Regions from separate parts of the Streptomyces sp. NPDC044044 genome, predicted to be linked through region 1. Evidence: riboswitches for the same ligand, from Rfam matches in the RefSeq annotation. Region 1 holds a riboswitch; the other holds the start of a gene.
What was found. A riboswitch is a leader RNA that binds a small molecule or an ion and turns the genes downstream of it on or off. The one in region 1 is predicted to bind glycine.
Positions count from the first base shown of each region.

Region 1 (5,149 bases):
AGGTGCGCATCACGGACCTCCGAGAAGGGGTCTTCTACGCCGAACTGGTATTCGCCAGCGGAGTCGAGGTGAGCGCCCGGCCGTCCGATGCCATAGCGCTCGCTCTGCGCACCGGAACGCCGATCTACGGCAGCGACGGTGTCCTTGACGACGCGGGCATCGCCATCCCGGACGAGCAGGAGGACGAGGTGGAGAAGTTCCGCGAGTTCCTCGACCAGATCTCGCCCGAGGATTTCGGTACCAACAGCCAGTAGTCCGTCGCTCCCGAAGGGGCCCGGCGGACCATTCGGCCAGCCTTTCCCGATCGTGCGATACGGCAAACCACTCTTAGGGTGATTATCACTCGGCGTGCCGAGTGTGGCGATCGTTGACGAGCCCCTGGTGACTGCCTACCGTCGTGCAGGCAGGTCAAGGACGGAGGTCGGCGTGAGAAGCAGCGGCGACGGTACGGCGATGGGCGGTCCGTATCCGCTCACCAGCAGCGCGGCCGGTCACTCTCCGAAGAGGCCGATGGCGGTTCAGGGGAGCGGGGACGCCACGTCCGGACAGTCCGAACAGGATCAGATCGGTTACCGGGGGCCGACCGCGTGCGCGGCCGCCGGCATCACCTACCGACAGCTCGACTACTGGGCCCGTACGGGCCTCGTCGAGCCCAGCGTGCGGTCCGCCGGCGGGTCGGGGACCCAGCGGCTCTACAGCTTCCGGGACGTCGTCGTCCTGAAGATCGTGAAGCGGTTCCTCGACACGGGTGTGTCCCTGCAGAACATCCGGACCACGGTCCAGCATCTGCGCGACCGCGGCTTCCAGGATCTGGAGCGGATGACGCTCATGTGCGACGGCGCGACGGTCTACGAGTGCACGTCGCCCGACGAGGTCCACGAGCTGCTCCAAGGCGGCCAGGGCGTCTTCGGGATCGCCGTGGGTGTCGTGTGGCGGGACGTGGATGCGGCGCTCTCCCAGCTGCACGGGGAGCGGATCGACACCGGGGAGACGCTGGTGCGGCAGAACCCCGCCGACGAGCTCGCGAGGCGGCGCAACAGGGCCGTCTGAGGCAGCCGACGCCTTCGGTGCGGGGGTGGCGATCTCGGTGCGTTGTCAGTGGCGTAGGGCAGCATCAGAGGTGTGAGAACCGCGCCCACGATTCTGCATCTCGACATGGATGCCTTCTACGCGTCTGCCGAGCAGGCCGCGAAGCCGAGTCTGCGCGGGAAAGCCGTGGTGGTGGGCGGGCTCGGACCCCGGGGTGTGGTGGCCACCGCCTCGTACGAAGCGCGGAAGTTCGGTGTGCACTCGGCGATGCCCATGGGGCAGGCGCGGCGCCTGGCGCCCAATGCCGCCTATCTGGTGCCGCGCTTCGCGCTCTACCGCGACATCAGCGACCAGGTGATGGCGCTGCTGCGGGAGCTGTCGCCGCTGGTGGAGCCGCTCAGCCTGGACGAGGCGTTCGTCGACCTGGAGGCCGGCGGTGTGGCCGACGACCAGGCGTCGGCCCTGGCCGTGGGCGAGCGGTTGCGCGCGGACATCAAGGCGGTGACGGGGCTCGCGGGCTCGGTCGGGCTCGCAGCCTGCAAGATGCTGGCGAAGATCGCCTCGGAGGAGGCCAAGCCGGACGGTCTGCGCCTGATAGTGCCGGGGACCGAGCGGGACCTGCTGGCGCCGATGCCGGTGCGGACCCTGCCCGGTGTCGGTCCTGCCACCGGGGACCATCTGCGGCGGGGCGGGATCATGACGGTCGGGGAGATCGCCGAGGCGGGCGAGGACGAGCTCGTCCGGCTCCTCGGGAAGTCGCACGGGAGCGCGCTGTACGCGATGGCGCTGGCGCGGGACGAGCGGCCCGTGGTGGCGGAGCGGGAGTCCAAGTCGGTCAGCGTCGAGGATACGTACGACGTGGACATCCACGACCGGGTACGGGTCAGGGGCGAGGTGGCGCGGCTCGCCGACCGCTGTGTGGAGCGGCTGCGGGCGGCAGGGCACTCGGGGCGGACCATCGTCCTGAAGGTGCGGCGCTTCGACTTCTCGACCCTGACGCGCTCCGAGACGCTGCGTGGGCCGACGGACGACCCTGGGGTGGTGCGGGAGGCCGCCGCGCGGCTCCTTGAGTCCGTGGACACCACCGGGGGCGTGCGGCTCCTTGGAGTGGGCGTCACGGGGCTTGCCGACTACACGCAGGAGGATCTCTTCGCCCAGGCCCAGGAGCAGGCGCGGACCGAAGCCGCGGAGGCCCTGGAGGCGCAGCGCGAGGCCGAGGAGGAGCGGGCCGCGGAGACCGCGGAGGAACCCGCCGTCGAGGCGGCGGAGGAGCCGGTCGCTCCGGCCGAGCGGCGGTGGGCCGCCGGGCACGACGTGCGGCATGCCGAGTACGGGTACGGGTGGGTGCAGGGCAGCGGCCTGGGGCGGGTCACGGTGCGCTTCGAGACACCGGATTCGGTGGCCCCGGGGCGGGTGCGGACGTTCCGTACGGATGATCCGGCGCTCGAGCCCACTGAGCCCATGCCGTTGGTGGCCTCTCCCGAGGCGCTGGAGTCGCAGTGAGGTCCGAGCGGCTGCCGGTGTGGTCGCCGGAGCGCTCGGCGGGCGTCAGATGCCCTCCTGCCCCGCGATCTTGCCGAAGTCCTGGTCCGGTGGCAGTGGTGACTGCGGGGGTGTGATGTCCAGGCCGTAGTGGTGGTAGAGCTGCAGTTCCTGTTCGGGGGAGAGGTGGCGGCCCACGCCGAAATCGGGGGCGTCCTTGATCAGGGAGCGCTCGAAGGGGATGCGCAGGGTGCCGTCGCTCGTGAGCTCGCTGGGCTCAAGGGGGACGAACGCGTCCCTGCTGAACAGGCCGGTGCGTATGGCCGCCCACTCCGGGGCGCCGGTGGCGTCGTCGAGATAGACCTCGTCGATCGTGCCGATCTTGGCCCCGTTCCGGTCGAACGCCTTGCGGCCGATCAGGTTGCGCGGATCGATGTCGGTCTGCACGGGCCCTCCAACTGGTCGAGGCTTGTCGAAGTGGGGCGTAACTCATCCTTGTTCGTTCGTAATCACTACGAAAGAGCACTTCGGGGCAGGCGGCCACTCGAGGGATCCTCCATCTCCTCGCTGGTAGGCTGGCGCTTGGCTGCTGACCCCGTGCGGGAGAGCTCCCCGGTGGAGACACCGGGGGCGCCGAAGGAGCAACTCCTCCCCGGAATCTCTCAGGCCCCTGTACCGCACGGACGAGGTCACTCTGGAAAGTAGGGCGGGCGTCGGGCGGGCACGCTCGAAACCCTTCCTCACCGACGGTGAAAGCCGGTACGACGTCTCTCGCGAGGCACGGGCCGGTGAAGCTCTCAGGTTGAGATGACAGAGGGGGAGGCCGTCCGGGTACCCGCGCCGTGGTGCCCCTCGCAGGTCGCGTCAGACCAGGAGGCCTCCGCAATGACCGCCACCCCTCGTATCCCGCTCTCACAGCTCGAGCAGGGCATTCCCTTCGAGCAGCGGCACATCGGCCCCGATGTGGAAGCACGGGCCAAGATGCTCGCGCAGGTCGGATACGGCTCGCTCGACGAGCTGACCGCCGCCGCCGTGCCGGATGTGATCAAGAACGCCGAGGCGCTGAACCTGCCCGGAGCGCGCACCGAGGCCGAGGTCCTGGCCGAGCTGCGCTCCCTCGCGGACCGCAACCAGGTGCTTGATTCCATGATCGGGCTCGGTTACTACGGGACCTTCACTCCGCCCGTGATCCTGCGGAACGTCATGGAGAACCCGGCGTGGTACACCGCTTACACGCCGTACCAGCCCGAGATCTCCCAGGGACGGCTCGAGGCGCTCCTCAACTTCCAGACCGTCGTCGCCGAGCTGACCGGGCTTCCGACCTCCGGTGCCTCGCTGCTCGACGAGGGGACCGCCGCCGCCGAGGCCATGGCCCTGTCGCGGCGCATGGGCAAGGTCAAGAACGGTGTCTTCCTCGTCGACGCCGACGCGCTGCCGCAGACCATCGCCGTCATCCAGACCCGCGCCGAGCCGACCGGTGTCGAGGTCGTCGTCGCCGATCTGAGCGAAGGCATCCCGGCCGAGGTCGCCGAGCGCGGTGTCGTCGGCGTACTGATCCAGTACCCCGGCGCCTCCGGTGCCGTACGCGAGATAAAGCCCCTCATCGAGCAGGCGCACGAGCTCGGTGCCGTCGTCTCCGTCGCAGCCGACCTGCTGGCCCTGACACTGCTCACCTCGCCCGGCGAGCTGGGCGCCGACATCGCCGTCGGCACCACGCAGCGCTTCGGCGTCCCGATGGGCTTCGGCGGCCCGCACGCCGGCTACATGGCGGTGCGCGAGAAGTTCGCGCGCAGCCTGCCGGGGCGGCTCGTCGGAGTCTCCGTGGACGCGGACGGCAACAAGGCCTACCGGCTCGCGCTGCAGACCCGTGAGCAGCACATCCGCCGCGAGAAGGCCACCAGCAACATCTGTACCGCTCAGGTGCTGCTCGCCGTGATGGCCGGAATGTACGCGGTCTACCACGGGCCCGAAGGACTCAAGGCGATCGCGCGGCGCACCCACCGCTACGCCACCGTGCTCGCCGCGGGGCTCACCGCCGGCGGGGTCGAGGTCGTGCACGGCGCGTACTTCGACACCCTGACCGTGCGGGTGCCCGGCAAGGCCGAGGAGCTTGTCTCCGCGGCCCGCGAGGGCGGCGTCAACATCCACCAGATCGACGCCGACCACGTCTCCCTGGCCTGTGACGAGACCACCACGCGCAAGCAGTTGACCGCGATCTGGACCGCGTTCGGGGTCGAGGCCGACATCGAGACGCTCGACGCGCGGACCGAGGACTCGCTGCCCGGCGGCCTGCTGCGCTCCGACGACTACCTGACGCACCCCGTCTTCCACCAGTACCGCTCCGAGACGGCCATGCTGCGCTACCTGCGCAAGCTGGCCGACCGCGACTACGCGCTCGACCGCGGCATGATCCCGCTGGGCTCCTGCACCATGAAGCTCAACGCGACCACGGAGATGGAGCCGGTTACCTGGCCCGAGTTCGGGCAGCTGCACCCCTTCGCGCCCGCCCAGCAGGCGCAGGGCTATCTGACGCTCATCCGTGAGCTGGAGGAGCGGCTCGCCGAGGTCACCGGCTACGACAAGGTCTCGCTGCAGCCCAACGCCGGTTCGCAGGGCGAGCTGGCCGGACTGCTCGCCG
Region 1 covers NZ_JBWKFG010000012.1:7,784-12,932, forward strand. Annotated here, with positions in the region: gene AC07AG_RS37380 (bifunctional nuclease family protein) at 1-254, shown strand, start outside; gene AC07AG_RS37385 (MerR family transcriptional regulator) at 427-1,050, shown strand; gene AC07AG_RS37390 (DNA polymerase IV) at 1,123-2,532, shown strand; gene AC07AG_RS37395 (PRC-barrel domain-containing protein) at 2,578-2,958, opposite strand; glycine riboswitch at 3,102-3,199, shown strand; gene gcvP (aminomethyl-transferring glycine dehydrogenase) at 3,397-5,149, shown strand, end outside.

Region 2 (5,149 bases), on a different contig from region 1:
TCCTGGGCCACGTCGAGCAGCACCAGGTTCACCGGCCAGGCCACCGGGGCCTGGCCCAGGGCCCGCCCCACGGCCTCCATCGGCAGCTCGCGCGCGTTGCCCTCCCAGGACGTCAGTTCGACGCCGACGAACAGCGTGGGGTCCTCGCCCTCGACGCTCGCCAGGCAGCGGCGCGCGCTCAGGACGACCCCGGTGGCCTCGAACTCACGGGCGGCGGCGGACAGGAAGTCCACCGGGTCCTCCTGCCAGTCCGGTTCGAAGAGGCGTACGCGGCCGCCGCTCGCGGGCCCGTCCAGCGGGGTGCGCCCGGCGCGGCAGAGCTCGGCGACGGCGGGCGGCGGCAGCGGGACCCCGATCGTGCCGTCCGGGTTGACCGCGATGCCCAGCTGCGGGGGCAGGCCGCGCGCGAACTCCACGGCGGGCGCCACGGTGCAGCCCATCCGGCCGCCGGTGGCCTGCTGGAACTGCTGCTCGGAGCTGAAGACGGGGACGTAGGCCTGGCCGTCGATCTCCAGCGTGGGCAGGTCGAGGGTGCCGCTGTCCGGGGCTCCGCCGTTCGGCAGCGGGACCCAGACGTGGCTGCGGCCGAGCACCTCGACGATGCGGGCCCCCGCGGAGGCCTGCGGCGCCCCCGGCGTGCCGAGAGATGCCGCGAGCACCTCTTCGAGTTCGTTGCCCGGCCATCCTCCGTAGGGATGGGCGTGTGCCTGCGCCGGAAAGTCCATCTCTTCAACCCCTGCTCGGTCCCGCTCTGCCTGCGGCACGACCCTAACGTGGCGGCGGGCGGCTCAGTCGCCGAAGCCGATCCCCCGCAGCACGCCCGCCGCCGTGCGGTCGAGCAGCACCGCCGAGCCGCAGCCGCGCGGCAGATCGCCCCGCTCGGCGGCGCCGACCAGGCGGCCGACCGTCCTGCGGTGGCGCGCGAAGGCATAGCGCGACACGCCGCGCCCGCGCGAGAGCTGGCCCTCTATGGCGGTGTCCGGCGGCACGTCGAGCAGCAGCAGGTGCAGCGTCGTGCCGCGCCGCGCGGCCTCGCGGGCCAGCCAGCGGCGCACCCACGCCTGCGTTCCGCAGTCGTGCACCACGACACTCTCGCCGGAGCGCAGGGCCCTGCGCAGTCCCGCGTAGTGCGCGAGGCGCACCAGGGGGCGGTACACCGCGTACGGCAGCAGGCCCGGCATGCGCCGGGCCCAGCGGTCGCGGGTGTCCTGCGAGTCGATGCGCGGGCCCGCGACGGCTCTGCGCATCAGCGTGGACTTGCCGCTGCCCGGCAGCCCGGAGACGACGATCAGATCGCCCTCGCCGAACGTGAGGCGATGCGGACTGTGACCGGTCCGCTGCCGCAGGTCGCGGACGACGGCCGCCGGCAGGGGGCCGCAGCTCTCCCTGGTGGGGGTGGCGGCCTGTTTGGGCAGGGCCACCCCTGTGTTGGTCGCGTAGACACTCGTCCTGCGCACCGTGATCGGCCTCCCCATAGCGGTCACGTACCTGCTTCCCGCAGCTTCCCCGGCAAGTGTAAAGAGAAGGTAATGCGGCACAAGGGCATTACTGGACTGGCACTGCCCTGTGACGCAGGCGCGTGCAATGATGTGCCCGCAAACTCCATACAGGCCGTTTGAATCCGCGCGGGAGAGTTCCCGGTCACCGTTGTACGAGTCGTACGACGCCCCGGGGCGCCGAAGGAGCAAGTCCCTCCCTTGAATCTCTCAGGCCCCGTACCGCGCGGGCGAGGCACATCTGAAAAGCGGGCCGCCCCGGTGGCTCCACCCAAGGTGCAAGTCATGACCCCTTATACGAGCGGGTCGTGGTGAACCTCTCAGGTTCCGATGACAGATGGGGAGGATCGACCTCGCCCGTCATGCCCTGGGAGTTCCACGTATGAGTACCGCCCCCCGTCTGACTGCCCTCGATGCCGTGCATCGCGCGCTCGGCGCGACCATGACCGACTTCGCGGGCTGGGACATGCCGCTGCGCTACGCCAGCGAGCGCGACGAGCACATCGCCGTCCGCACCAAGGCCGGTCTCTTCGACCTCTCCCACATGGGCGAGATCACGGTCACAGGACCGCAGGCCGTGGACTTCCTGAACTTCTCGCTGGTCGGCAACATCGGCTCCGTCGGTGTCGGTCGCGCCCGCTACACGATGATCTGTGCCGAGGACGGCGGGATCCTGGACGACCTGATCGTCTACCGCCTCGGCGAGACCGAGTACATGGTGGTCGCCAACGCCTCGAACGCGCAGGTCGTGCTCGACGCGCTCACCGCCCGCGCCGAAGGCTTCGACACCGAGGTCCGCGACGACCGCGACGCGTACGCGCTGCTCGCCGTCCAGGGTCCCGAGTCCCCCGGCATCCTGAAGTCACTCACGGACGCCGACCTGGACGGTCTGAAGTACTACGCGGGCCTGCCGGGCACGGTCGCGGGCGTCCCCGCGCTGATCGCCCGCACGGGCTACACCGGCGAGGACGGCTTCGAGCTCTTCGTCGCCCCCGGCGACGCCGAGAAGCTCTGGGGCGCGCTGATGGAGGCGGGCAAGCCCGTCGGCCTGGTCCCGGCCGGGCTCTCCTGCCGCGACACGCTCCGCCTGGAGGCGGGCATGCCGCTGTACGGGCACGAGCTGACCGCCGGGCTGACGCCCTTCGACGCCGGTCTCGGCCGGGTCGTGAAGTTCGAGAAGACCTCGCAGTCCGACACCTTCGTGGGGCGCGCGGCGCTCGCGGCCGCCGCCGAGCGCGCCGAGACCGCTCCCCCGCGCAAGCTGGTGGGCCTGGTCGCCTCGGGCCGCCGCGTCCCGCGCGCGGGCTTCTCCGTCGTCGCCGACGGCAAGGTCATCGGCGAGGTCACCTCCGGCGCCCCGTCCCCGACGCTGGGCAAGCCGATCGCCATCGCGTACGTCGACGCGGCGCACGCGGCGCCCGGCACCGAGGGTGTCGGAGTGGACATCCGGGGCACGCACGAGCCGTACGAGGTCGTGGCGCTGCCGTTCTACAAGCGCCAGAAGTGACACCCCGCACAACAGCCTCGTTCATCAGCACTCCCCCGCGTACAGGAGAATTCAGGTCATGAGCAACCCCCAGCAGCTGCGTTACAGCAAGGAGCACGAGTGGCTCTCGAACGCCGAGGACGGTGTGGCGACGGTCGGTATCACGGAGCACGCGGCCAACGCGCTCGGTGACGTCGTCTACGCCGACCTTCCCGAGGCCGGCACCGCGGTGACCGCGGGCGAGACCTGCGGCGAGCTCGAGTCGACCAAGTCGGTCAGCGACCTGTACTCGCCGGTGACCGGCGAGGTCGTCGAGTCGAACCAGGACGTCGTGGACGACCCGTCGCTGGTCAACTCCGCCCCGTTCGAGGGTGGTTGGCTCTTCAAGGTACGGATCACGGACGAGCCGAAGGACCTGCTCTCCGCGGACGAGTACACCGAGTTCTCCGGCAGCTGAAGCCCCCCGAAGACCCCTAGGGACCACCTGATGTCGCTTCTCAACACCCCTCTCCACGAGCTGGACCCGGACGTCGCCGCCGCCGTCGACGCCGAGCTCCACCGCCAGCAGTCCACCCTGGAAATGATCGCCTCGGAGAACTTCGCTCCGGTCGCCGTCATGGAGGCCCAGGGCACGGTCCTCACCAACAAGTACGCCGAGGGCTACCCCGGCCGCCGCTACTACGGCGGCTGCGAGCACGTCGACGTCACCGAGCAGATCGCGATCGACCGGATCAAGGACCTGTTCGGCGCCGAGTACGCCAACGTCCAGCCGCACTCGGGCGCCTCCGCCAACCAGGCCGCCCTCTTCGCGATCGCCAAGCCCGGCGACACGATCCTCGGCCTGGACCTGGCGCACGGCGGCCACCTCACCCACGGCATGCGCCTGAACTTCTCCGGCAAGCAGTTCAACGTGGTCGCGTACCACGTCGACGAGGCCGGTCTGGTGGACATGGCCGAGGTCGAGCGCCTGGCCAAGGAGAACAGCCCGAAGGTGATCATCGCGGGCTGGTCCGCCTACCCGCGCCAGCTGGACTTCGCGGAGTTCCGCCGGATCGCCGACGAGGTCGGCGCGTACCTGTGGGTCGACATGGCGCACTTCGCCGGACTCGTCGCCGCGGGGCTGCACCCGAACCCGGTGCCGTACGCGGACGTGGTCACCTCCACCACGCACAAGACGCTCGGCGGCCCGCGCGGCGGCGTCATCCTGGCCCGCAGCAAGGAGTTCGCGAAGAAGCTGAACTCCGCGGTCTTCCCCGGCTTCCAGGGCGGCCCCCTGGAGCACGTGATCGCGGCCAAGGCCGTCTCCTTCAAGGTCGCGGCCTCCGAGGAGTTCAAGGAGCGCCAGCAGCGCACCCTGGACGGCGCCCGCATCCTGGCCGAGCGCCTGGTGCAAGGCGACGCGAAGGCCGTCGGCGTCGACGTCCTGTCCGGCGGCACGGACGTGCACCTGGTCCTGGTGGACCTGCGCAACTCCGAGCTCGACGGCCAGCAGGCCGAGGACCGCCTCCACGAGGTCGGCATCACGGTCAACCGCAACGCGGTCCCGAACGACCCGCGCCCCCCGATGGTCACCTCGGGCCTGCGGATCGGTACGCCCGCGCTCGCGACCCGTGGCTTCCAGGAGGAGGACTTCCGTGAGGTCGCCGACGTCATCGCCGAGGCGCTGAAGCCGGGCGACGTCGACACGGAGTCGCTCAAGGCCCGCGTCTCGGCCTTGGCAGCCAAGCACCCGCTGTACCCCAACCTGTAGCATTTTCGTACGCTTTCCTTCGTACGAATCTTCGGGGCACCGCGCACACTGGACAGTGAAGACAGTGAGTGCGGTGCCCCGGCTCATGCCCCGCGTTCGTAGTTTTCTGCACCACCCCGGCAGACAACGGCGTCTACCAACCATCATTGGAGTTTCTCGTGGCCCTCTCGGTCTTCGACCTGTTCTCGATCGGCATCGGCCCGTCCAGCTCCCACACGGTCGGGCCCATGCGCGCCGCCCGCATCTTCGCGAGCCGCCTCAAGAACGAGGGCCTGATGGCCCACACCACCGCCATACGGGCCGAGCTCTACGGCTCCCTCGGCGCCACCGGCCACGGCCACGGCACCCCGAAGGCGGTCCTCCTCGGCCTGGAGGGCGAATCCCCGCGCTCGGTCGACGTCGAGTTCGCCGACGACC
Region 2 covers NZ_JBWKFG010000003.1:962,651-967,799, reverse strand. Annotated here, with positions in the region: gene AC07AG_RS15325 (enhanced serine sensitivity protein SseB) at 1-725, opposite strand, end outside; gene AC07AG_RS15320 (AAA family ATPase) at 789-1,475, opposite strand; glycine riboswitch at 1,617-1,731, shown strand; glycine riboswitch at 1,732-1,843, shown strand; gene gcvT (glycine cleavage system aminomethyltransferase GcvT) at 1,879-3,003, shown strand; gene gcvH (glycine cleavage system protein GcvH) at 3,062-3,439, shown strand; gene glyA (serine hydroxymethyltransferase) at 3,470-4,732, shown strand; gene AC07AG_RS15300 (L-serine ammonia-lyase) at 4,891-5,149, shown strand, end outside.
Region 2: it holds a riboswitch for glycine, as region 1 does, so the genes downstream of both, gcvT (glycine cleavage system aminomethyltransferase GcvT) here and gcvP (aminomethyl-transferring glycine dehydrogenase) in region 1, are expected to answer to the same signal.